DNA from 2 places in the Lentibacillus halophilus genome. Region 2 is predicted to be linked to the other one. Evidence: predicted binding sites of a transcription regulator. Region 2 holds the regulator's gene; the other holds the start of a gene.
What was found. Region 2 encodes LexA, which represses DNA repair genes until DNA is damaged. Its sites were predicted from a motif close to CGAACATATGTTCG; they were not measured.
Positions count from the first base shown of each region.

Region 1: ACZ5Q7_RS08230 (YhjD family protein) is a predicted target of LexA. The motif match lies at 3,736-3,749, and genes of this name have one in related genera.

Region 1 is NZ_AP043750.1:1,677,254-1,690,157, forward strand. It holds gene pepF (oligoendopeptidase F) at 1-464, opposite strand, end outside; gene yhfH (protein YhfH) at 637-765, opposite strand; gene ACZ5Q7_RS08215 (MBL fold metallo-hydrolase) at 866-1,609, shown strand; gene ACZ5Q7_RS08220 (lipoate--protein ligase) at 1,672-2,667, shown strand; gene ACZ5Q7_RS08225 (competence protein ComK) at 2,860-3,381, shown strand; gene ACZ5Q7_RS08230 (YhjD family protein) at 3,329-3,718, opposite strand; gene ACZ5Q7_RS08235 (TVP38/TMEM64 family protein) at 3,911-4,573, shown strand; gene lepB (signal peptidase I) at 4,646-5,194, shown strand; gene addB (helicase-exonuclease AddAB subunit AddB) at 5,303-8,797, shown strand; gene addA (helicase-exonuclease AddAB subunit AddA) at 8,800-12,519, shown strand; gene ACZ5Q7_RS08255 (spore germination protein) at 12,715-12,904, opposite strand, start outside.
Region 2 is NZ_AP043750.1:2,342,527-2,355,430, reverse strand. It holds gene ACZ5Q7_RS11665 (methionine gamma-lyase family protein) at 1-1,170, shown strand, start outside; gene glnA (type I glutamate--ammonia ligase) at 1,340-2,677, shown strand; gene ACZ5Q7_RS11655 (DMT family transporter) at 2,870-3,337, opposite strand; gene ACZ5Q7_RS11650 (DMT family transporter) at 3,321-3,740, opposite strand; gene lexA (transcriptional repressor LexA) at 3,893-4,516, opposite strand; gene ACZ5Q7_RS11640 (YneB family resolvase-like protein) at 4,797-5,438, shown strand; gene ACZ5Q7_RS11635 (DUF896 domain-containing protein) at 5,519-5,752, shown strand; gene tkt (transketolase) at 5,837-7,840, shown strand; gene sirA (sporulation inhibitor of replication protein SirA) at 7,979-8,443, shown strand; gene ACZ5Q7_RS11620 (YneF family protein) at 8,488-8,712, shown strand; gene ACZ5Q7_RS11615 (cytochrome c biogenesis CcdA family protein) at 8,883-9,590, shown strand; gene ACZ5Q7_RS11610 (Na(+)/H(+) antiporter subunit B) at 9,680-10,105, shown strand; gene ACZ5Q7_RS11605 (CcdC family protein) at 10,159-10,635, shown strand; gene ACZ5Q7_RS11600 (DUF2621 family protein) at 10,686-11,117, opposite strand; gene ACZ5Q7_RS11595 (ATP-binding protein) at 11,341-12,465, shown strand; gene acnA (aconitate hydratase AcnA) at 12,667-12,904, shown strand, end outside.

The DNA of each region.
Region 1 (12,904 bases), 670 kb from region 2:
TCTGGTGCCAGGGTGAACGGTTTTTTCTCCAGTATGTCCTTAAGGCTTTTTCGGTACGTTTCCAATTCCGGTTCTTCTGATAGAAAATAATCAATCGCGTCCTGGGAAAGCGCCAGCAGTTCGTTTTCGACAAATGCCAGCTTTGCCCCGACAGCAGCCATGACCGATGCCGTTTTGGCCGAATCGGCTTGGTTTTGGGGGTCCGATCCATCGGCGCTTGCTTTCAGACTGGCGTAGGTGGAAACGCGGATGAGCCGTTTTTCGAAATGGTCTTTTGCTTTTAGTCCGTTTAATAACTGCTGAGCACTGGTTGTCAGTCTTCCTTTATATTGGGTGACATCACTGACGTTGGCCTGAAGGGCGTTCAATTCTTTTTCCCATGCTTCTCTCGTTGCAAATAGGTCGGTTAAATCCCATGTTTCTTCTTCCGGTACTTCCGAGCGGACGTTCCGATTGGCAGTCATTACCTTACTCCTCCCCTGATATGATTGGTTTTCATATCCAATTATAAACGATACAAGATGGAAATAATATGATTTCCCCCACCGTTTCGCCAAAAAAAAATACAGCTGTGTGCATAGCTGTATCAGTGGAAAGAAAATATAGGTTTAACGTACAATGGAAATAGATGGGTGATCATAGAGCAGGATGATCACATTCATCGCATAAGTTGCCATAGCAGTCGGCTTTCTCATGCATGGTATGGCCGCAATGATGGCACTTCTTCTCCGGCAGGTTACGGAAAAACTCAACAATGTTATACATATGGCATCCCCCTTTGATTTGTTATTTATATTGTAATATAACAGTATGCTAAAAGTCAATACTGTGTTACAACAAAAATTAAAAATCGAGGTGATTACAGGTGAAGCTGACCGTTATTGGTTTCTGGGGGGCTTACCCGGCTCAGGATAGTGCGACGTCTGCTTATTTATTGGAAAAAGATGGTTTTAATCTGTTGGTGGATGCCGGCAGTGGTTCGTTGTCCAAACTGCAAAAACAGATACATGTGATGGATTTGGATGCGGTTATCCTTTCACATTATCACAGCGATCACGCGGCGGATATTGGTGTTCTGCAGCATGCTTGGCTCGTGCAGTCTTATTTGACAGGACAGAAGGGTGTGCTGCCGATATATGGACACACGGACGATAACGACCATTTTCGTCAATTATCTCATAAATTTACGGAAGGTGTTTCTTATGATCCGGATACTGAATTGGTGATCGGACCGTTTTCGATCACTTTTCTGAAGACTATTCATCCGGTTCCGTGTTACGGGATGCGCATTACGGATGGCGACACGACGATTGTTTATACAGCAGATACAGCGTTTATGGATACATGGATGAATTTTGCCAAAGACGCTGATCTTCTTATAACGGATTGTAATTTTTATGCGGATCAAAACGGATCGGTTGCAGGCCATATGACAAGTGAAGAAGGGGCCTCCATTGCAGAAGGGGCGCATGTCGGTGAATTGCTGCTTAGCCATCTGCCGCACTATCGTAATACGCATGATCTAATTGATGAGGCCGGCGTGTATTTTTCCGGAGACATTTATTTGGCGCGGGAAGGACTGACTTGGGAAAAAAATAATAACTTTTGAATGGTATAACCATTTCGGTTACACTGATAGATATGGAATATTTAAGTCAAGGGGGCGTTGCTATGAAATTTATTGATAATCAGGGTATCACCGACCCAATGGTTAACTTGGCGATCGAGGAATACATTTTACAACATTTCGGGGAAGAGGATACATATCTGCTGTTCTATATTAACCGGCCTTCGATTATTGTTGGGCGGAACCAGAACAGTGTGGAAGAAATTAATACGGACTATGTGGAGGAAAATGATATTAAGGTTGTCCGGCGTCTTTCCGGTGGCGGTGCGGTTTACCATGATGAACAGAATCTTAACTTTAGTTTTATTACACAGGATGATGGGGAAAGCTTTCAGGACTTTGCCAAATTCACTCAGCCTGTCGTTGATGTCTTGAATAAATTGGGTGTGCCTGCCGACATGAAGGGCCGTAACGACCTTGCTGTTGAAGGACGGAAAATTTCCGGGAATGCGATGTTTTCAACCAAAGGGCGTATGTTCAGCCATGGAACACTGATGTTTGACTCCGCTATTGAAAATGTTGTGGAATCTTTGAATGTTAATAAAGAAAAAATCGAATCAAAAGGTATCAAATCCATTCGCAGTCGCGTTGCCAACATTTCCGAGTATCTCGATGAAAAAATATCGATCGAATCGTTTAAAGAATTGATTTTGAAATATGTTTTTGATGTGGACGATGTGAACGATGTCCCTCGTTATGAATTGACTGAAGCGGATTGGGAGGAGATCCACAACATTTCCGAAAACCGCTATCAGAGATGGGAATGGAACTTTGGGCGATCACCGAAGTTCAACGTACAGGCGTCACATAAGTTTGACGGAGGCCTTGTTGATGTGCGGCTTGATGTAAAGAATGGCATCATCGAAAATTGTAAAATCTATGGAGACTTTTTCGGACTGGGTGAAATCAGCGAACTGGAGGACAAGCTTACCGGTGTCCGTCATGAGCGTAAGGCTATTGACGAAGCACTTGCCGACGTTGATGTTTCCTACTATCTCGGTAAAATTTCGAGAGATGAGTTCGTTGGTTTGCTTTATTGAATGGAAACAGACGTTCATGTGACATCTATTTCCGAACGCATCATCTATTTGGATCAACTCTGTCCAGCCGACGCTGAATGGTATTGGTCCTTTTTTTATGAAAATCGAATTTCCTCTATCATTTTTGCAAAAAATCTGGTAAATTATAGTCATGCCTCTTTCTTTTCATGCCAATGAAAGGATGAAAATTAAATGATCAATAATATGTATTCATCGACATATGAAGTTACTCCGCTTACGATGGCCATTGTGGCGGCCCCCGAAAACCATACAAAGCCATCAGCCATGGTGTTGGAAGAGGAGGGAACATGGATAGTGGAAAACACCCCAAGCAAGATTATGGAAAATGCGTGCAAATTTTTTGGTTCGAGTCTCAAAGGTCGTCAAGAAGGTACACGCAGTATTTGCGGCATTACCCATAAGGCCCCGATCTCCATTGCTCCATCATGCGGTATGTATTTCTTTCCCACCGCATCACCATCCAGCCACAAGTGTTCATGGATCGCCCATTCCCATATTGAACAGGTGAATAGAGGTCCATACCGGCAAACAGAAATCATTTTTAAAAACGGCAAAACCATTTTGCTGGACGTATCTTTCGGCTCTATCCTTAATCAGGTGCAGCGCACGGCTCAATACAGGTACATGTTGGATAATCGCATTAAGTATGCGCAGCGGGATCATGTTGATGTGGTGGCTGAACCTTATCCATAAGTTCCTGCATAATTGATTTTACTCGCTTGCGAATAACCGGATTAAAGTAATTTCGTTTTTCCTCTCGTCCGCTGCAAACGAATAAGTAGGATGAGAAAGAATGGCTCTTGTTCAACGCAACAACCTGTACGTTTCTGTCCCGCATCATTTTCCGTAAATCATTGCGTTCATTGATGGCTTTAGTGTTCATGGCTTCCAATAGGTTAAGATAAGGCTCCTTTATTTTGAATGTCCCGGCCTGAATATGCTGGATATCCTGCTGTATGACAGTGATTGCCATGGAAAGAAATAAGAACCGTGAAGCAAGGTGTAATTCGTCATCGGTCAGATAGCGCATAGAATCTCCTCCGTAAACGAACATTTGTTCCATTTCATTATATGATAAACAATCAAAAAAATACACTAAAATGAAAAGAAAGAGGCAAAAAAATTATATTCTGCTAGGCAGATGTAGACGTTTATTTTAAAATGATGATAGAAATACTAATTGTGAATCGATGCATGGAATGGGTGAGGGGACAATGATGTTATGTACTTGCTAAACGTCAGCCTGATGGATTGGAGGCTGTGGCTGGAGCAGGGAAAGATGGATGAATATATCCTGGAATTACTGAATGAATATGAAAGCCTTGGTCCACTGCCGGGAATCCTTTTACCATTTATAGAAGCATTTTTGCCTTTCTTGCCGCTCGTAGTGTTTGTGTTTGCCAATGCAGCGGCGTACGGTCTTTGGAAAGGGTTCATATTATCATGGTTGGGAGCGTGTGTTGGATCCATTCTCGTATTCCTGGTCATTCGTCGACTAGGAGATAAGCGCATGTTCAAAGCCATTCGTCGAAACAAACAAGTGCACCGGGTGACCAACTGGGTGGAACGGCATGGCTTCGGCCCCTTGTTTCTGCTGATGTGTTTTCCGTTTTCACCGTCGTCAGTTATCAATGTGGTGTCAGGGTTATCCAGAATAAGCACACATCAATTTATTCTTGCGGTCCTGATGGGCAAATCAGTTATGATTTTTTCCATTGCGTATGTAGGATCCAGCATATTGGAATTCGCCAAAAATCCGGTAAAAACCATTGTCGTTGGAATATGTATTCTATTGTTCTGGGTGTTTGGGAAATATATGGAACGTCGGTTAAATCGGAGAGCCACAGAAAAAGAATTTTCGGAAAAACATCAGGTTAAAAAGTAAACGACCGGGGTATGCTGTTAAAAGCAGAATCACTTGCTTTTTCTGCAAAACGAAACCCTGGAGGAACATGCTATGAAGAAAAAAAGTATACGTAAATATTTTACCATCATTTTATTGGCTGTTGTTCTGGCTTTCGTTTTCCGGTCACAGCTGTTTGCCAGCTACATTGTAAATGGTGAATCGATGGAGCCAACCCTTTATGACGGCAATCTGTTGATGGTCAACAAAGTCGTTTACGATCTTACGGATGTGGATCGATTTGATATTATTGTATTCCATGCCAATGACACGGACGATTATGTTAAACGGGTCATTGGTTTGCCGGGTGATGACATTGTTTACAAGAATGATAAATTGTTTATTAATGGTGAATATATGAAAGAACCGTTTTTAAAATCGTTCAAGAAAGCCAGCGCCATCAGGCCTTATACCGGTGATTTCACATTGAAAGAAGCAACCGGAAAGACAACGGTGCCGGAAGGGAAATTGTTTGTTATGGGCGACAATCGCAAAGATAGCCTGGACAGCCGCAAAATCGGTTTTATACCGATTGACACCGTTGTTGGCAAAGTGGACATTACGTATTGGCCTTTTTCCGATCTTCAGTTGGGTTTCGGCTGACCAGACTCTGAAGGGGCCCAGAGCATACATATATTGATAAGTGTCATCAAACCTGTTCTCTGCTAAAATGAGAACAGGTTTGATTTTTTCATTAAGGGAGCGGGAGAGATGGGACTCCGATTCTTACTGGGAAGAGCCGGAACCGGCAAAAGTGGAAAGATTTTGGATGAAATCAAAGAAGCGTTGACTGCTGATCCACAAGGGGCGCCTATCTATTATATGGTGCCTGATCAAATGACGTTTCAACAGGAATATGCTCTGTTTCAAGATGAGAAAATAGAGGGAAGTACCCGTGCCCATGTCGTTAGCTTTTCACGACTGGCCTATCGCGTGCTTCAGGAAACCGGCGGCGGGACAAGACAATTTATCAGCTCGGTCGGTACACAAATGATGCTCAGGAAAATTATTGAAGAAAAGGAAACCGAATGGACCATTTTTCAGAAAACGCTCGAAAAACAAGGTTTTCTTGAGCAACTGGAAGCCATGATTACTGAGTTCAAACGGTATCGAATCACCCCTGATATGCTTTATATGCAAGTTGAACAAATGAAACAATTTGTCCATAAGAAGCCAGGTGAAATGACACTGGCCAGTAAATTGAATGATTTGGCGTATATGTATGAAAAATTGAATATGGCTCTGCAAGGTCAATACGTCGACAGCGAGGACCAACTGCAGATGCTTGCCGATCAAATAAAAGATGCCCCGATGTTGGAAGGCGCAACCATCTACATGGACGGATTTCACCAGCTGTCACCGAAAGAACAACTCGTCGTGAAAGCTTTACTGAAAAAATGCCGGTCAGTGACAGTGGCATTAACAACGGATATTCCGGGTGTAGAACGTCCCTCTGAGCTTGACTTATTCTATCAGACGAAGGAAACATACCATGTGCTTCAAACAATCGCACAGGCGAACGGAATTTCAACTTATGAGCCGGACGTACTGGGGACCGAAGTTGACAGATTTTACACCCGGCCCTATTTCGCTCATTTGGAGCGATATTTTGATGTGCGGCCGGCACCAGTTTATGAAGGCGAAGCGCCCGTTCAGATTGCCGAAGCGGTTCATCCGCGAGCTGAAGTGGAAGGTGTTGCTCAGGAGATTCTTCGTCTCGTCAGAGAGGAACATTATCGTTTCCGGGATATAGCTGTATTTATGCGTCAGACCGAGGTCTATCATGACTTAATTGAAACAATTTTCAGTGATCACGATATCCCGGTATTTATTGATGAAAAACGTACGATGCTGAATCACTCAATGATTGAGCTGATTCGTTCGGTTCTGGAGGTCGTTGACGGTAACTGGCGTTATGATGCGGTGTTCCGCGTGCTGAAAACCGGCTTCATTCCGCCTGCTCATTCGACATACCCATTGAATGATGATGCGATTGACGAATTGGAAAATTACGTCCTTGAATATGGCATTCGATCACGTGAGCGTTGGCTCGGGGAGGATGAATGGATTTTCCAGCGTTTCCGCGGTTTTGATCGCTCTACTCAGACGGATGCGGAAATAGAGACGCAAAAGCGAATTAACGCCTATCGCAGCCAGGTTGTGCAGGCATTGCAGCAGTTTGACCGGGAGATCCGTCAAGCAAAAACCGTACGTGAACGATGTGAGGCTATATATCTGTTTTTGGAACGGGTGAACGTACCTGGACGACTGGAACAGATGCGGGAGATGTATGACTCAGAAGGTGATCTGGAAAAGGGACGGGAACAAGAACAAGTGTGGAATGCGGTCACTCAGCTGTTTGATGAAATAGTTGAAATGGCCGGCGATGAAACGATGACGCTCAAAACGTTTCGCTCGGCTGTTGAAGCCGGATTCGAATCACTCACGTTTGCCCACGTCCCACCCAGCATCGATCATGTTATCGTCGGAACCATTGACCGTTCGCGCATTAGTGGTGTCAAGTGCTCCTTGCTGCTTGGGGTGAATGACGGCACATGGCCGATGAAGCCGGAAGAAGATGGCGTGATCAATGAACAGGAACGTCATCTTCTTTCTGAGCATGGCATTGAGCTGGCTGAAAGCGGGAGTCGCCAACTTCTTGATGATTGGTTTTATATGTATGCGGCTTTTACGTCCGCCAGTGATTACTTATGGGTCAGTTATCCGTTAAGTGATGAAGAAGGCAAATCAAAAATGCCATCCCAACTGATTAATCGACTGGAAGAACTATTTCCGGCATGCGCAGACCATATGCTGCTGCAGGATCCGGATGAATTGCTTGATGCTGAACGATTCATTACGACACCAATCAAAACACGAGCCGCACTGACGGCACAACTAGCGCGCAACCGTAAAGGGTACCCCATGAAGGATGTATGGTGGCATGTGCTGAACTGGTATATACAACATGAACCGAAAGACAGCACCACTTACAACATATTGCAAAGCTTGCATTATCAAAACCAGCCTGTCCACTTGTCGCGGGATACAGCGCATCATCTTTATCCAAAACAGGTGCGAGCAAGTGTATCGAGACTGGAATCTTATTACCGCTGTTCGTATCAACACTTTGCAAATTATAGCCTGAATCTGCAGGAGAGAAAAACGTATAAATTGGATGCTCCGGATATTGGCCAACTTTTCCATGAAGCACTAAAAAAAATTACCGAATGGATTCAGAACGAGGGAAAAGAATTTGCCCAAATCACGAAAACGGACAGTGCCGGCTATGCTCATCAGGCTGTCGAGAAACTGGCCCCCGCGTTGCAACATCAAATTTTGCATAGTTCCAACCGATATAAATACATTCAAGAGAAACTCCAGGAAGTCATTACCCGGGCAACGTACATGTTGAGTGAGCAAGCCCGGCAGAGTGAGTTTACTCCAGTGGGTCTTGAACTTGGCTTTGGGGACAGGCAGACACTTGAACCGGTTACTCTCGCATTACCAAACGGCTTTGAGCTGATGCTGCGCGGGCGTATTGACCGGGTTGATAAAGCAGAAAATGACCATGGCTTATTTTTACGAATTATTGATTATAAATCAAGTGATCAGAGCTTGAACTTACTCGAAGTCTATTACGGGCTGGCCCTGCAAATGTTGACGTATCTGGATGTGGTTCTGTCCCAGTCGGAGCAATGGCTCGGCACCAAAGCAAACCCAGCCGGCGTGCTTTATTTTCACGTGCACAATCCGATGTTGTCCATCAGTAAACAAATGACCGATGCTGATATTGAAAGGGAATTATTTAAAAAGTATAAAATGCAAGGATTGCTGTTGTCCGATGAAGAGGTTGTTAAACTGATGGATACATCCGTCGAATCCGGAAAAAGTCACATTGTTCCGGCCGGCGTTAAAAAGAACGGAGGGTTTTACAGCGATTCCAGAATAACGGACCAAGAATCGTTCTCCGCGCTGCAGCAACATGTTCACCAGCTTATGATTCAAGCCGGTGTAGATATTACTTCAGGCGGCGTTGATTTAAACCCGTATCAGCATAAGGGGCGGATTCCGTGCACGTATTGCCCGTTTTTATCGGTCTGCCAATTCGATCCGTCGCTCGAGGAGAACAATTACCGAAAGCTGACGGATATGAATGATGAAGATATTTTTGAACAAATCCGCCACAAGCAGAGGGAGGAATAACGTTGAGCACTTGGACAAAAAAACAAGAAGAAGCTATTTATACAGATGGCAGCGATGTCCTTGTTGCCGCTGCGGCAGGTTCGGGAAAAACCGCCGTATTGGTGGAGCGGATTATCCAAAAGCTTATTCGCCAGGAGAATCCCGTCGATATCGATTCGCTCCTTGTTGTCACCTTTACGAACGCGGCAGCACAAGAAATGAAAAGCCGGGTTGGACAGGCACTTGAAGCGAACCTGGCAGAAAACCCGACCTCTAACCACCTGAAAAAGCAATTGTCAATGCTGCAGCGTGCGTCGATATCAACGTTCCATTCCTTTTGCCTTGATATTGTACGGCGACATGCCTATTTGCTTGATTTGGATCCTGCTTTCCGGATAGCCGATAATATGGAGGCGGATTTGATCAAGCAGGACGTTATTGATGACTTGTTTGAAGAATGGTATGGGAAAGAAGGCGAAGAACAGGCGATGTTTTTTGCTGCTGCCGACCGTTTTTCCAGTGACCGCAGTGATGCTGATATGGAGGAACTTATATTAAAATTATATACATTTGCCATGCAGAATCCTTGGCCGGAATCCTGGCTTGATTGCCTTGCGGATGTGTACAAAGTACCGGATGATTGGCAGGAGGATGATTTGGATTGGTTGGATATTATTAAAAATGAGGTCCGCAACGAGCTGGACGCTATGGAACACGAAATGCAGCTGGCGATGAACGTAACGAGAGAAAGCGATGGTCCATATCACTACGCTGATGCCGTGGAATCCGATTTTTCCAATTTACAGGAAGCACGTAGATGCCTCCATTCGTGGGATTCGCTCCAATCGTTTATGGTTGCCAGCTCGTTCAGCCGACTATCCGGAAAAAAAGTAGACTGTAACGAATCCAAAAAAGAAAACGTGAAAAAATTGCGTGACCGCTATAAAAAACGCTGGAATGACATGAAAGAAAAATGGTTCAGCCGCAACCTGTCTAATCATATTTCTGATATGCAGGAACTGGCACCGGTTATCAGCCATTTGGCTGAACTTGTCAAACAATTCCGAACACGTTTCACCGAACAGAAGCGGGAACGGGCGGTAGTTGACTTTTCTGATCTAGAACATTATTGTATGCAGCTTTTGATGGATCCAACTTCACAGCCCGGATACGTCCAACCGTCAAATGTAGCGTGGAATTTGCATGAGCAATTTACCGAGCTGCTTGTGGATGAATATCAGGATACCAATCTTGTTCAGGAAACGATTCTGTCGCTTATCAGTGATCAACAGGGCTCCGGCAACATGTTTATGGTTGGTGATGTGAAACAAAGTATCTATCGCTTCCGTCATGCGGAACCGTCGTTGTTTATCAAAAAGTATAAACGTTTCGCGGATGCAGCCAGCCTAGCTGGACGTATTGATTTGTCCAGCAACTTCCGAAGTCGGGAAGACGTGCTTAACGGGGTAAATTTTGTGTTCCGGCAAATTCTTGATGAGCATGTTGGCGAAATCGACTACAATCGGGATTCGGAATTAATGTACGGCAATGACAGGTATGATGCCCTTCCGCTTGCTGATCCCGAGCCGGAGCTGCTCATCATTGATCGGGAAGCACCGGACGAACAGGAGGATGTATCGCTGGAACAGGAAGACTACCAGGATTTAGAAAAGGCTCAGTTGGAAGCGAGAGCTTATGCGGAAAAGATCAAAAGATGGATCGGAACAAATGGAAACACACCGTTGCAAGTGTATGATAAAACAATGGATGCACAACGCGACTTGCAATACCGGGATACCGTTATTTTATTACGTTCGATGACATGGGCACCAACCATTATGGATGAATTGAAAAAACAAGGCATCCCTGTTTATGCTGATTTGTCGACTGGTTATTTTGATGCGATCGAGGTAAAGGTGATGTTAAACGTTTTGAAAATCATCGATAACCCAAGACAGGATATTCCGCTTGCTTCAGTGTTGAAATCACCGATTGTCGGAATGAATGAAGAAGATCTTGGTCAGATTCGCCTGGCGGATAGGGACGGGGCGTATTATGACGCGCTAAGAGCTTTCCGGCGTCAACATACGAACGAAACAGCCGTCAAAGCTGGCCGCTTTCTGGATAGTCTTGCTCGATATCGTCTTGCATCACGCCAAGGTGCGCTGTCCGAATTGATTTGGCAAGTTTACAGAGAAACCGGTTATTATGATTTTGTCGGTGGCATGCCGGGCGGACGCCAGCGGCAAGCGAATTTACGAGCTCTGTATGATCGGGCACGCAGCTATGAAACAACGTCATTTCGTGGCTTGTTCCGATTTTTGCGATTCATTGAACGAATGGAGGAGCGCGGAGACGATTTAGGCGCAGCACGCGCACTCAGTGAACAGGAAGATGTCGTTCGAATTATGACTATCCATAAAAGCAAAGGGTTGGAATTTCCGGCTGTCATTCTTGGCGCGATGGATAAACAGTTTAACTTGCAGGATTTAAATAACCGTTATTTGTTGCATAAGGACCTCGGTATGGCGAGCAAATTTATCGACCCGATCAAGCGGATTATATATCCGACACTGTATTATCATGCGATAAAACAGGAAAAACTCCGTGAGATGTTGGCTGAAGAAATGCGCGTTCTGTATGTTGCCATGACCCGCGCAAAAGAGAAATTGCTGATGGTTGGCAATGTTGCCTCTTTTGCCAAAAAACAGGAGAATTGGGAGCAGATGATGGTCCATAAAGAATGGATGTTACCGGCCCATTATCGTGTGCAATCAAGATCCTATCTGGATTGGGTTGGGCCTGCGCTGATCCGTCATAAGATGAATGATTCCCTTCGATCGATCGATTTGCCTGATAGCGTTATGGAAGCCATACGTCTGGATCCTTCCGAATGGAAGACAATGGTGGTACATGGCAGTACTTATACCAATCTTGGAGAGGCTTCTGAATCAGCGGAAATACATCTCCAGGAAAAACTGATTAACTGGGAGCCATTGGAACTGGAGGAGAATGCCTATACCAAAGCAGTCGCCAACCGTCTGTCGTATCAATATCCATACCAGCAAGCTGCTAAATCCCGTTCCAAACAGACCGTTACTGAGCTGAAACGTCAGCATGAGCAGAAGGATGAATACAGTGGTGATCAATTTATCGCCCCGTTTCAGCCCCCTATTATTAAACGGCCAGCATTTATGCAGGAAAAAAAAGAACTAACTGCTACCGAACGAGGAACGGCCATGCATACTGTCATGCAGCATATTCCATTGGAAAAACCAATTTCGTCGGCTGAGATTGCCGAATGGGTGGAATCATTGGTGGAAAAGGAATTTCTTACTCGGCAGGAAGCGAATGTGATCGATATGGGCGCGGTAGAACAATTTTTCATGACAACGATTGGTCAAACAATCATGAACGCCGATAAGGTCCATCGCGAAGTTCCATTCAACTTGTCGCTGCCTGCAAGCAACGTCTATGCTGACTGGAGTAGTTATACAGACGAGCACGTTCTTGTTCAGGGTGTAATTGACTGTGTCATACCTATGGACGGTGGCTGGGCGATACTTGATTACAAGACGGATACCATTACTGAAAATGTAACCGAAACCGTAAAGGACGACTTGCGCAACCGGTATAATGTACAAATGAACCTTTATAAAGAAGCCTTGGAACGCATTTGGAAAAAACCAGTAACCGCAACGCATCTTTATTTCTTCTCCCGTCAACTGGAATTGAAAATGTGACATATGGATGGGGACAAATTGTGATGCTGCTGTGATGACATAACCTTTGCGAAAAACAACTTGATGAAAATATGGAATCAAAAATCCGAACGATGATTCAAAGGTTGTTTATATTTTTTGAATCAGTTCGGATTTTAAATATCCGTCTTAAGGGTTGAACAGTTCAGTTATGTCTCAATCCCTTGATATCTCACTTTATGCGTTGGCTGTAACATTTTGATCACTAACATCGGAATCCAGCGGGTTGGTTGAACTGACGCCATTATTCGTGCAAATGAAATCACCTGTATTTTGTGCGCCGGAGCCGGTGCTTGTTTTGGAGGAACTTTTCGGTGAAAGATAGAAGGAGTCACCAAAATTGACCACGCCACCTCCAACACTGTTT
Region 2 (12,904 bases):
AATGTATCCACAATCGTTGAACGCAATCAGAAACGTGTCTTGGATGCTTTCATTAACAACCATGTCAGTGATACCCATTTCCAATCAACAACCGGTTATGGGTATGATGACATTGGACGTGAAACACTCGAAGCCGTATATGCGGAGATTTTCGGGGGAGAAGATGCCCTTGTCAGGCCGCAGATTGTCTCCGGCACACACGCTATATCGACAACATTGTTCGGATTGCTCAGACCTGGTGATGAATTGCTCTATATTACTGGAAAACCATATGACACACTTGAATCGGTCATTGGCACCAACGGACAGGCAGCCGGTTCTCTGGCTGATTTCCATATTGCCTATGACCAGGTTGATCTGATGGATAATGGTTCGGTCGATTTTCCGGAAATTAAACGCAAATTATCAGAGAATACAGGCATTGTCGCCATTCAACGCTCAAAAGGATATGATGACAGACCTTCCTTCACCATTAATGAGATAGCGGAGATAGTTGCTTATGTTAAATCGATTAATACCAATGTAACAGTCTTTGTTGACAACTGTTACGGGGAATTTGTTGAAGAGCAAGAACCGTTGCACGCAAATGCTGATATCATCGCAGGTTCGCTTATTAAAAATCCGGGTGGCGGTATTGTACGTGCCGGAGGATATATTGCCGGGAGGGGAGACCTCGTGCAGCAATGCGCCAATAGACTTACTGCCCCGGGTCTCGGGAAAGAAACAGGTGCGACGTTGCATACGTTGCAGGAGATGTTTCAAGGCTTATTTATGGCGCCTATGATTGTTGGAGAAGCCTTGAAGGGTGCCATCTTGACAGCGCGATTTCTGGAATTGGCCGGATTCCATACATCACCGGATTATCAAGCTGAGCGCACAGATTTAATACAGTCGGTAACGTTCCACTCTTCTGAACAAATGATTGCTTTTTGTCAAGCCATCCAACAAAACTCACCGGTCAATGCTTTTGTAACACCTTATCCAGCTGCAATGCCTGGGTATGACGATGAGGTCATTATGGCTGCCGGTACATTTATTCAAGGCGCTAGCATTGAACTGACAGCAGATGGCCCGATTCGACAACCATATATGGCTTTCATACAGGGTGGGCTGACCTATGCTCATGTAAAACTGGCATTGACGGCTGCCGTCACAACACTTGATGATTAAACTAATCAAACCGTTGAAAAAGAGCTTGTATAGGGCTCTTTTTTTATTGCTGTCGAAGGTACAACGCCATTTGACAACAGTGGAAACATTTGATACTCTACTTTATTATATTGATATAGGAATAACTCTATCAAGATAAACCAATGACACATATTCAGGAGGAACATGAATGTCCGATCACTTAACCAGAGAACAAATTATGAAACGAATTGATGAAGAAAACGTCCGATTTATCCGTCTTCAATTTACAGATATGCTGGGAACGATAAAAAATGTTGAAATTCCACTCAGTCAACTTGATAAGGCATTAGACAACAAAATGATGTTTGACGGCTCATCCATCGAGGGATTTGTCCGAATTGAAGAATCAGATATGTACTTGCACCCAGACCTGGATTCATTTGTGGTTTTCCCATGGACATCGGAAAAAGGGAAAGTGGCTCGATTTATCTGTGACATTTATAATCCGGATGGTAGCCCATTCGCAGGCTGTCCACGATATAACTTGAAGCGTAATCTCAAAAAAATGGAAGAGCTGGGTTTTGATGCTTTTAACATCGGAACAGAACCAGAATTCTTTTTGTTTAAGTTGGATGAAAAAGGCGATCCATCGATGGAACTGAATGACCGTGGCGGTTATTTTGATTTGGCTCCAACGGATTTGGGAGAAAACTGCCGTCGCGATATTGTTTTAGAATTAGAGGAAATGGGATTCGAAATTGAAGCATCTCACCATGAAGGGGCACCAGGCCAACATGAAATTGACTTCAAATATTCAGATGCCGTCAAGCATGCTGACGATATTCAGACATTTAAGCTCGCTGTAAAAACGATAGCCAGAAAACATAATCTACACGCAACATTTATGCCGAAACCTTTGTTTGGTGTTAACGGCTCCGGCATGCATGTTAATATGTCTTTATTCGCAAATGGAGAAAACAGTTTTTTTGATAAAAATGGTGACATGCAGCTCAGTGATGTTGCCTATCAATTTACAGCCGGTATGATTAAACACGCGACCAATTTTACAGCTGTAACAAATCCGACTGTTAATTCTTATAAACGACTGGTGCCAGGGTATGAAGCACCATGTTATGTTGCCTGGTCCGGGGCAAATCGAAGCCCGCTCGTCCGCATTCCTTATTCTAGAGGATTGAGTACCCGAATTGAAGTAAGAAGTGTTGATCCATCAGCCAATCCATACTTGGCAATGTCTGCATTGCTTGCAAGCGGACTCGATGGCATTGAGAATAAACTAACCCCACCTACAGCTGTTGATCGAAATATATATGCAATGGATCGTAATGAACGTGAACAAAACGGCATAAAAGATTTGCCTGAGACATTAATGGAAGCCTTACGGGAACTTCAGAAGGATCCGACGATTGTTGACTCACTTGGGGAGCATCTTTACGGACATTTCATGGAGGCAAAAGAAATTGAGTGGGATATGTTCCGTACGACTGTGCATCCTTGGGAAAGGGAGCAGTATTTGAGTTCGTATTAACATTGGTATGTCAAAACAATGTATCGTGACAACCTTATATAAGCAAACACCCACAAAATATGACTTCTTAACATACCGTCCATGCAAGATTAAATGGGCGGTATGTTTTATGGATGCACCAAGCTTCCCGTAGTTGAGGTAATAAAATATAAAGATAAAGATATCAATACATTAATTGATAATAATTAAACATCAGTGCTGGGGTGCTTTTCGACTCTGTTTTCGACGCTGATGGGTTGCAAACATAACGCCGCCTACAATAAACAGTGAACCGATTATTTCAGGACCGGTAATCGGCTTTTGCAGCAAAATAACCCCCATTATCATAGCAGCAAACGGTTCGAGATTGGATAAAATGGATGCCTTGGATGCATCGGCGTAACGAATGTTTTGATTCCATACCAACGTGGCAATGCCATGAACAACAATGGCTGTCCCAATCAAAAAGGACCAGCTTTGCCAATTCCCGTTCAATTCCACAGGATCATCCATGACGAATATGACCGGAAGAGACACAATAAAACCCGTTACATTGGAATAAAACGTCGTACTGACTGGGTCTATGCGCTGCGACAATATCCGGGTAATAATAATCAGTATAGCAAAAGAGATCATTGTGGCAACAATCCACATCAAACCTGGTTCAAAGTGGAATACCACTCCTCCTTTGCTCACTACAAAGTAAATACCAATGATTGCAATAAAAGAACCAAAAAGCATACGTGATGTGAATGGTTCTTTCAAAAAAGCGGCCCAAAAATCCGGTCAATATAGGAGCTGTGGCAAGGATCAACGCTGAAGAAGTGGAATCGGCCGTAACAAGCCCTTTAAAAAAAGTCAGCTGATTTATAAATACCCCGACAACACCAAGCATAAGAATCCATTTCCAATCTCGGATTGAAACTTTCTGGAGTTTTTGTCTTGATAAAACGAAGACAATAAGGAAAAGAACGATGAATAATAATCGGAGCGATGTCAAGACCGCTGGGGAAAAGTCGTTCACAAGTATTTTTCCGAAAACAAAATTGCTTCCCCAAGCGGACACACTGAATGTCAGCCACATATACGTCCTAAACATACAATCTGTCCTCTCTATTCTCATGCTTCATGATGCTAACTGCTATATTCTTACCAATAAAAAGGACATGTACAAATCAATCGGCAATCATAAACATGTTATATAACTCTCATCATAACAAAACTATCCAGTACTTTTCAGTCAATATTGCGATACAGTCCGACTACTTTTCCCAAAATGGTCACATGATGATAAATGAGTGGATCCATCGTGGCATTTTCCGGTTGCAGACGTACGTGATCTTGTTCTTTAAAAAACCGCTTAACTGTCGCCTCATCTTCTTCTGTCATAGCAACCACTATATCCCCGTTTTGCGCCGCATTCTGTTGTTTAACAATAACCATATCCCCATCAAGTATTCCGGCTTCGATCATGCTTTCCCCTTCAATGATTAAGACGAACAAATTTTCCTCGGTACCTGATACCGATCCAGGCAGTGGTACAAATTGTTCAATGTTTTCTACAGCTGTAATCGGCAAACCTGCTGTTACTTTACCGATGACGGGTGCATATCGTGCTTCTTCCCTGGGGATCTGACTTTCTTCAGACAAATCCAACACTTCAATAGCTCTTGGCTTCGTGGGATCCCGTCTGATATATCCTTTGCTTTCAAGTCTTGCTAAATGCCCGTGTACAGTTGAGCTTGATGCGAGTTCAACTGCCTCGGCGATTTCCCGAACAGACGGCGGATAACCTTTCTCATATACGCGTTCTTTTATAAAATCCAAAATTGCCTCTTGTCGTTTAGAGAGTTTTGTCATCTATTTAACACCCCGTGAATAGAATTTATTAATGAAAGTTTATCACGGAGACTTTAAAAAAGCAAACATAAGTTCGAAAAAAGAGCTTGACAAGATCACATGTTCTTATACAATAAGAGTTAAATATGCGAACAATAGTTCTTAATTTGGAAGGGGACGATTCAAATGTTTGAAAAAATGACGAAAACAGATGTATTTTATTTGGTGGCATTTGCATTTGCATTAGGTTTTTTATATGTTGCTTTAATAATAAGTGCGTAATATAAAAGGGGACTTTGTGTTGACAGCCATCATTTATTGCCGTGTGAGTACAGATAAATCAGCGCAGGAAACGTCACTGAAGCGCCAAAATGACGAATTGACAGACCTTGCAGCCCGTTATCATTTTACCATTGCCGAATCTATCGAGGAAAGATCCAGTGGTTACGACATAAATAGAGACGGTATTTTTCAAATGCTCGATTACTTTTCCTCAGGCCAGGCTGACAGTCTACTTATACAGGATGAAACAAGATTAGGGAGGGGAAACACGAAAATTGCCCTTTTCCACCAACTTCATAAAATGAACGTCAATATCTATACCATCCAACATAATGGTAGACTGGAATTGTCTGAATCCGATTCTATGGTCCTGCATATAGTAAGTATCGTGGAAGAGTATCAGCGTAAAATTCATAATGCAAAAATTAAACGAGGTATGAGGAAAGCTGTTAACAACGGCTTTAACCCGGGCAATAATTTAACCAATCGCGACAAGGCCCCGGGTAAAGAACGTAAACAATTTCCAATGGATGAAGTTGTACGCTTAAGGGAAAACCATCAAATGACATTTGAGGAGATTGCCCACACCTTAAATCAACTAGGACACCCGGTTTCAAAGGCTACTGTGAACAGGAGATATCAGGAACATCAAAAGACTTGATAATGATGCACGTGAAGCGTAATATGTACCAATAGAGTACCATTACTGTTTTCATTTTCATCGGTTCCGGGAGGTTAAATATGATATCACAAGAAAAGCTGGACCGCATAAATAAACTAGCCAAAAAATCCAAGGAAGAAGGTTTAACAGTAAAAGAGCAGTCGGAACAAAAAACATTACGCGAAGAATATTTGCAAAATGTGAGAAAATCATTTAAAAATCAACTTAAATCCATGAAAGTAAAAGATCCGGCAGGACAAGATGTTACACCTGAAAAGGTTCGTGATTTGCAAAAAGGAGACAACAAACGCTGAACTTCCTTTATATACTTGTTGGATAGCCGGATTCGTTATAGAATTAAGAAGGATAGGAATACAAGGATAGAGAGGGGTATTATATTGTCGCAATATACCGAGCAATTATCGATTAATGCCATTCGCACTTTGGCCATTGACGCAGTTGAAAACGCCAGTTCCGGTCATCCCGGACTTCCCATGGGTGCTGCGCCAATGGCTTATACATTGTGGACTGATTTCATGACCCACAATCCCCAAAACGCCAAATGGTTCAACCGGGATCGTTTTGTTTTGTCTGCCGGGCATGGTTCCATGTTATTGTATGGACTGCTGCACCTGTCCGGATATAATGTAACCATTGATGACTTAAAATCTTTCCGTCAATGGGGATCCAAAACCCCAGGACATCCAGAAGTGCATCATACGGATGGCGTGGAATCCACGACCGGACCTCTTGGACAAGGATTGGCGATGTCGGTTGGAATGGCAATGGCCGAAGCACATCTAGCGGGCACTTACAACAAGCAGGAATTTCCTATTATCGATCACCACACATATGCACTTGTCAGCGATGGTGACATGATGGAAGGCATATCGCATGAGTCAGCATCACTAGCCGGTCATCTGGGGCTTGGCAAACTAATTGCATTGTATGACTCCAACGACATTTCACTTGATGGAGATCTGAATCGATCATTCTCCGATAATACTGAAGAACGATTCAAAGCGTACGGATGGCAAGTTCTGCGTGTGGAAGACGGTAATAATTTGGAAGAGATCCGGCAAGCCATCACAAAAGCAAAAGAAAATACAAAGCAACCGTCGTTAATTGAAGTCAAAACCACTATTGGCTTTGGGTCACCGAACAAATCCGCATCAGCTGATTCCCACGGGGCCCCGCTTGGTGAAGATGAAGTGAAATTAACAAAAGAGCATTATGAATGGACATTTGATGAATTTCATGTTCCTGATGAAGTGTATCAGGACTTCCAAGAGAAAGCAGCCCGAAAAGGCGCTTCTGCTGAAGAAAACTGGAACCGTTTATTTGAAAATTATAAGGAAACATATCCTGAAGCAGGTGCTGAGTTGGAAAGCGCTATAAAAGGAGAACTGCCGAAAAGTTGGAACGAAAACCTACCAATTTACAGCACAGATGACGATGCCAAGGCGACGCGTGCCACATCCGGAGAAGTGCTCAATGAAGTTTCAAAAGCTATTCCATACCTCTTCGGTGGGAGTGCAGACCTTGCTGGATCCAATAAAACGACTGTTAAAGGCGAAAATGACTTTTCAAATAAAAATTACACCGGCAAAAATATTTGGTTTGGTGTCCGGGAATTTTCAATGGCAGCTGCAGTCAATGGCATGGCACTTCATGGTGGAATAAAACCTTATGCAGGAACATTCTTTGTATTTAGCGACTACATGCGACCAGCAGTACGGCTTTCAGCTATTATGAACAATCCGGTCACATATGTCTTTACACATGATTCCATTGCTGTGGGTGAAGACGGTCCAACACATGAACCGATTGAACAACTGCCATCACTCAGAGCTATGCCAGGTCTTTCTCTTATTCGCCCTGCCGATGGAAATGAAGTTCAGGCAGCATGGAGACTGGCACTTGAGTCAAAGGATCAACCAACAGCACTTGTACTGACGAGACAAGGTGTTCCAGTATTGGAGGGAACAAAAGAAAATGCGTATGAAGGTGTTAAACGAGGCGCCTACACCGTGAGTGCGTGTGAAAAAGACACGCCGGATGCACTTCTTCTCGCTTCAGGTTCAGAGGTTCAACTTGCCGTCAGGGCAAAAGACGCACTAAAGGAAAAAAATATTGCTGTGAATGTTATAAGTATGCCTTCATGGGATAGGTTCAATAAACAGGATGATACGTATAAAAACCGTGTTCTTCCTCCCGATGTAAAGGAAAGGCTTGCCATCGAAATGGCTGCTCCATTTGGTTGGGAAAGATATACAGGCGATCATGGAGATATTATGGCTATCGATCAATTTGGTGCATCTGCAAAAGGTTCTGAAGTAGTTGAAAAATATGGTTTTACAGTGGATAATGTTGTGAAACGTGTTCAAGCACTTCTCGACTGATCCCCTAAAAGTGACTTCCATTTTACGGGAGTCACTTTTTTATGATCATCGACAAAACTAGTTCTAGTTTGCTACGCGAAATGACAACGTTTTTAAAATAGAATTGGTATATTGACAAGTAAAAGAGGAGGGATTCGGTTGAACCATTACTCTATTTACTGGATCAGAAAAGAATTTGCGCACTTTTTTTATTACAAAAGTGAAATATTATATCGGTTCATCAAAAGTTATGAACATGATCGAAACAGGGAAGACCTCGCTTCCCAATTCCAATATATCACACAAACATTTCCATGTAGTTTACTAACAACCCATATAACAGAATGTCTTCCATCTGATACCGTTGCCATAAAGAACAATGATTTGTTGAACATTTATGCGAACGACGAACGCTATATTTCTTTACATATGGAAAAAAAACGTATAAACTTTCGTAGTGACATCATATATGATGCTGAAGATTTGCTGTTTCCCGCTTTACGGTCTTTCCAGCCTTATTTGTTTGTTGTTGGAAACAATACGGAAGATTTTGGCTGGGTATCACCGGTATGCCGGTTGACAAAAATGGACAAAATTGGACAAGTATTGTATTCATGCCTCTGATTTACTATACTATACGGGAAACAACATGAAGGAGGAAAGCTTGGATGGGCATAATTTGGGTTGTTTTAATTGCAATCGTTGCATTAATAGCTGGTCTTGCACTCGGATTTTTTATTGCCAGAAAATATATGATGAATTATTTGAAGAAAAATCCACCTATTAATGAACAGATGCTTCGAACACTTATGATGCAAATGGGACAAAAACCGTCGCAGAAGAAAATTAACCAGATGATGCGTCAAATGAATAATCAGCAGCAAGGAAAATAATGATATATTGCCTTCTGTTTACGTGAAAACCCCTTGTTATATTTGGATAACGGGGGTATTTTACATGAATGGCAACGACGTTATATTGTTGCATTATTGTCAAAGGCTTGTTATGGTATTTTCATTTCCGTTTGATAAAATGGATGTGAGAGATTAATGGGAGGAATTCCATGAATGAGGAGATAAATATATTTATCGCGTTTGGAGCAGGTGTTTTATCATTTATTTCACCTTGTGTTTTGCCACTATACCCGGCATTTTTATCATATATAACGGGGATGAGTGTCCATGAAATAAAAGAAGAAAACAAAATGCTTACCCGGAAAAGTTTATTACATACATTGTTCTTTTTGCTTGGGTTTTCAATCATCTTTTTCGTTCTTGGTTTTGGGTCGATGTTCATTTCGGAATTTTTGAAAGAAAACAGTGCTGTCATCCGACAAATTGGCGCCATTGTGATCGTCTTTTTCGGTCTTGTCATTATAGGCGTGCTCAGGTTTGATTTTTTAATGAAAGACAAAAAAATAACTTTTAAAAACCGGCCGGCTGGTTTCGCGGGGTCTTTTTTGATTGGTTTGACATTTTCACTGGGATGGACACCGTGTATGGGACCAATTTTGACATTTGTTATTTCGTTAGCAGCAACCAATCCAGACTTAGGACTGGTCATGATGATAAGTTATATTTTAGGTTTTTCCATTCCATTTTTTGTGTTGTCTCTATTCGTCGGGAAATTGGGTTGGATAAAACGACACAGTGCAACGATCATGAAAATTGGCGGATACTTGATGATTTTAGTCGGAATTGCTTTGTTTTTTGATTGGATGACGGATTTGACATCGTTTTTAGGCGGCCTATTCGGATTTACAGGTTTCTAAATCCGCTTTCATTGGATTTTTTCTTTATTTGTATTAAAATAAACATGCATTCATTATACAGAAATAATTGAACAAAGGAGTTTTACTCCATGTACAAGCCGAATGATTTAATTTTACGCACGACGACATCATTAATTGCTTTTATTTTATTAGGCTTTTCGATTTATTTGCTGCTTGCTGGGCATAACGCACCTGGTGGAGGTTTTGTTGGGGGATTAATGACTTCTGCTGCCGTTGTGTTGATGTATATGGCATATGGGACAACTGTTATGGAAAAAGTTCTGCCCCTTAATTATCGGCTATTAATTCCCGGTGGACTCCTGCTTGCCGTTGGTACAGGGGTAGGGGCGTTTGTTTTTGGCCAGCCGTTTTTATCACATACCTATGGTTATTTTCATTTTCCTGTTTTGGGTGAGCTTGAGCTTGCAACAGCTATGCTATTCGACATTGGTGTTTATTTTACCGTTTTGGGAGTCACTATTTCCATTATCTTATCGATTGCAAACGATCATTAGCACGACAAGTCTGTAATGAACTTCTATAAATGGGAAGGAACGAGTGATTGGAAATGTTTTGGCTGGTAACCAGTTCCATTGTTGCAGCTTTTATGGCTGTAACAATGATTTTCGTTCGTTTAAAAGCATCCAAAAAACCTGCATCTACTAAAAAAATTATATTACCACCGTTGTTTATGAGCACAGGTGCATTTATGTTTTTATTTCCTGTATTTCGTGTAAGCTGGATGCAAGTACTTGAAGCTGTACTTGTAGGAGTGGTTTTTTCTATATTTCTGATTAAAACGTCCAAGTTTCACATTCGAGGGGATGCTATTTATCTGATACCTTCGAAATCATTTGTATTTATACTGTTTGCATTATTGTTAGCTCGAATTATTATGAAGCTGGTCATAGGTGCGAACATTGCCTTAGGTGAAACGAGTGGGATGTTTTTTCTTCTAGCTTTCGGTATGATTGTGTCATGGCGACTCGCCATGCTGTATAAATTTAAAAAATTGGAGAAGAAAATGGAATATGCCAGTGGCTGATCGTGCGTTTTAATTAAAGCGCACGATCAATATAACCCAAGTAGCGTCTGCTATTCAGGTTCAAATAAATGTTCATACGGTGTCATATCAATTTTGCGCTGATTCAACTTTTTCCGCAAAAACTTTTGATCGCGTTTTGGTGTTGCCAGAATATATCCCTCTATAAGAATATCCTGTGTAACGACGTCTCGTTTTTTTCGTAGAGCAACTTCACCAATTTTACCAGCTATTTTCTGTTTGGCGACATCTCGGAATAATTCAGGAACAGGGGAAACCAAATCTTCCAGAAGTTCTTTTTCTTGGTTATGCCACATGTGTTTCGTCTCTTCGATATAATATTCTTCCCAGTCCATCGCTGAAGTGCCATCTTCCTTTGGCCATTTTTTCAAAAATTTCCGGAACATGAAAAACCCACCGACTCCCATAAGCCCCAGTAGCAGAAATCCCCACAAAATAATTAACATATCGACCACTATTGACATATTATCACCTGTTTCGTTCCCAACAATGATTCTATATTTTTCCTTTAATTCTTATTTTTTATCATCTATAATGACAATAGATCTATACGTGCTAATCGAAATAATTGTTACATATCATTATATTAGGTTGTTACGATACATACAAGTGACATAACTTTGTCGGTTTCATACATAAAACGACAATACAACATTAAATACAATGTCGCAATAGGGAGGGAAGGGCATGAAGGATAACTATAATAAACAGCAAACCGAAGATGATAATCTGACACCACAACAGGATCGTCTACCTGAGCATCGCAAATTTCGACATTTCACGTCGTTACCTTCCTCCATACTCACATGGTTTGAACAGAATCTGCATGGCTTTGTTACCGTATGTGATGAAAGTGGTACTATTATTTATGTATCCAGTTCTATTGAGCATTTTTTGGGATATTCGACAGAGGAAGTACTAGGATCAAAATGGTTCAAAAAAATTTCATCTAAAAACACAGAACACATAAAACAGATGCTTTATTCATCTCCTAGTCGTACACAAACATTTTATGCAACCATTCAAGACATAAAAGGAAACGATGTGCACACTGAAAATATCGTTGCACAATTTGTCTGTGAAAATAATGAACGTTATTTTGCTGTATCCACCAAAGACATAACTGATAAAAAGGAAGCTGAGGAGGTGATGATTCGTTCTGAAAAAATGTCTATTGCGGGCCAGCTTGCAGCAGGAATAGCACACGAAATACGAAACCCCATGACATCGTTGAAAGGGTTTTTACAACTGCTGCAAGCCGGGGTTAATCATAAAGAAGAATATTATAAAATTATGATCGATGAAATAGAGAAGATGGAATCTATCACATCCGAATTGCTGTTTATTTCCAAGCCAATGACCAATAGCAAAGAATGGGAAAACTTGCCGGAGTTAATAAACGATGTCATGACGCTCCTTCAGCAGCAAGCCAGCCTGAAAAACATCTCCATATCCCAGGAAGGAAGTGACAGGCTGGATGTCAATTGTGATCGCTCCCAAATAAAACAGGTGCTGATCAATATATTAAAAAATGCAATTGAGGCGATGGATGATCCAGGCACTATAACCATTCATTATTATGTCGTGGATCAAATGGTTGTGATCGATATAATAGATGAAGGGCCTGGAGTACCGGATGATATTATACATAGATTGGGTGAACCTTTTTTTACAACTAAGCCATCCGGCACTGGATTGGGCATTATGATTACAAAACAAATTTTGAATCGTCATAACGGAGACCTAACCATCATGCACAATAAAAAATGGGGAAGTACATTTCGAATGACGCTTCCGTGGTCAGAAACATAACACGGTATAATAAATGCTTTAAGCTGGCCGATGAACATATAACCAGAACTTATCATAATCTATAAATTTTTAATATAGGAAAGAAGCCGCCAAATGATTGTTTTATAGCCTTATTTCGTATATGATAATATAGTAGGATTCTTTTTGTACAAATGGTTATGCTGTTTGTAAAAAAAGGTGATGAGAGAGGAGTTAAGTGATATGTCCATTGATACGAAGAAGCAGTTTGATCTGAATGGAAAAACGTACAACTTTTATCAATTACAAGCACTTGAAGATGCCAACTTGGGGAATATTTCCCGTCTGCCTTTTTCGATTCGTGTCCTTCTGGAGTCACTCATGCGTCAGCAAGATGGTCATGTGATTAAAGATGAACACATAGAAGGACTGGCAAAATGGGGGAAAGAGAATGCCGCCACGGTGGATGTTCCTTTTAAGC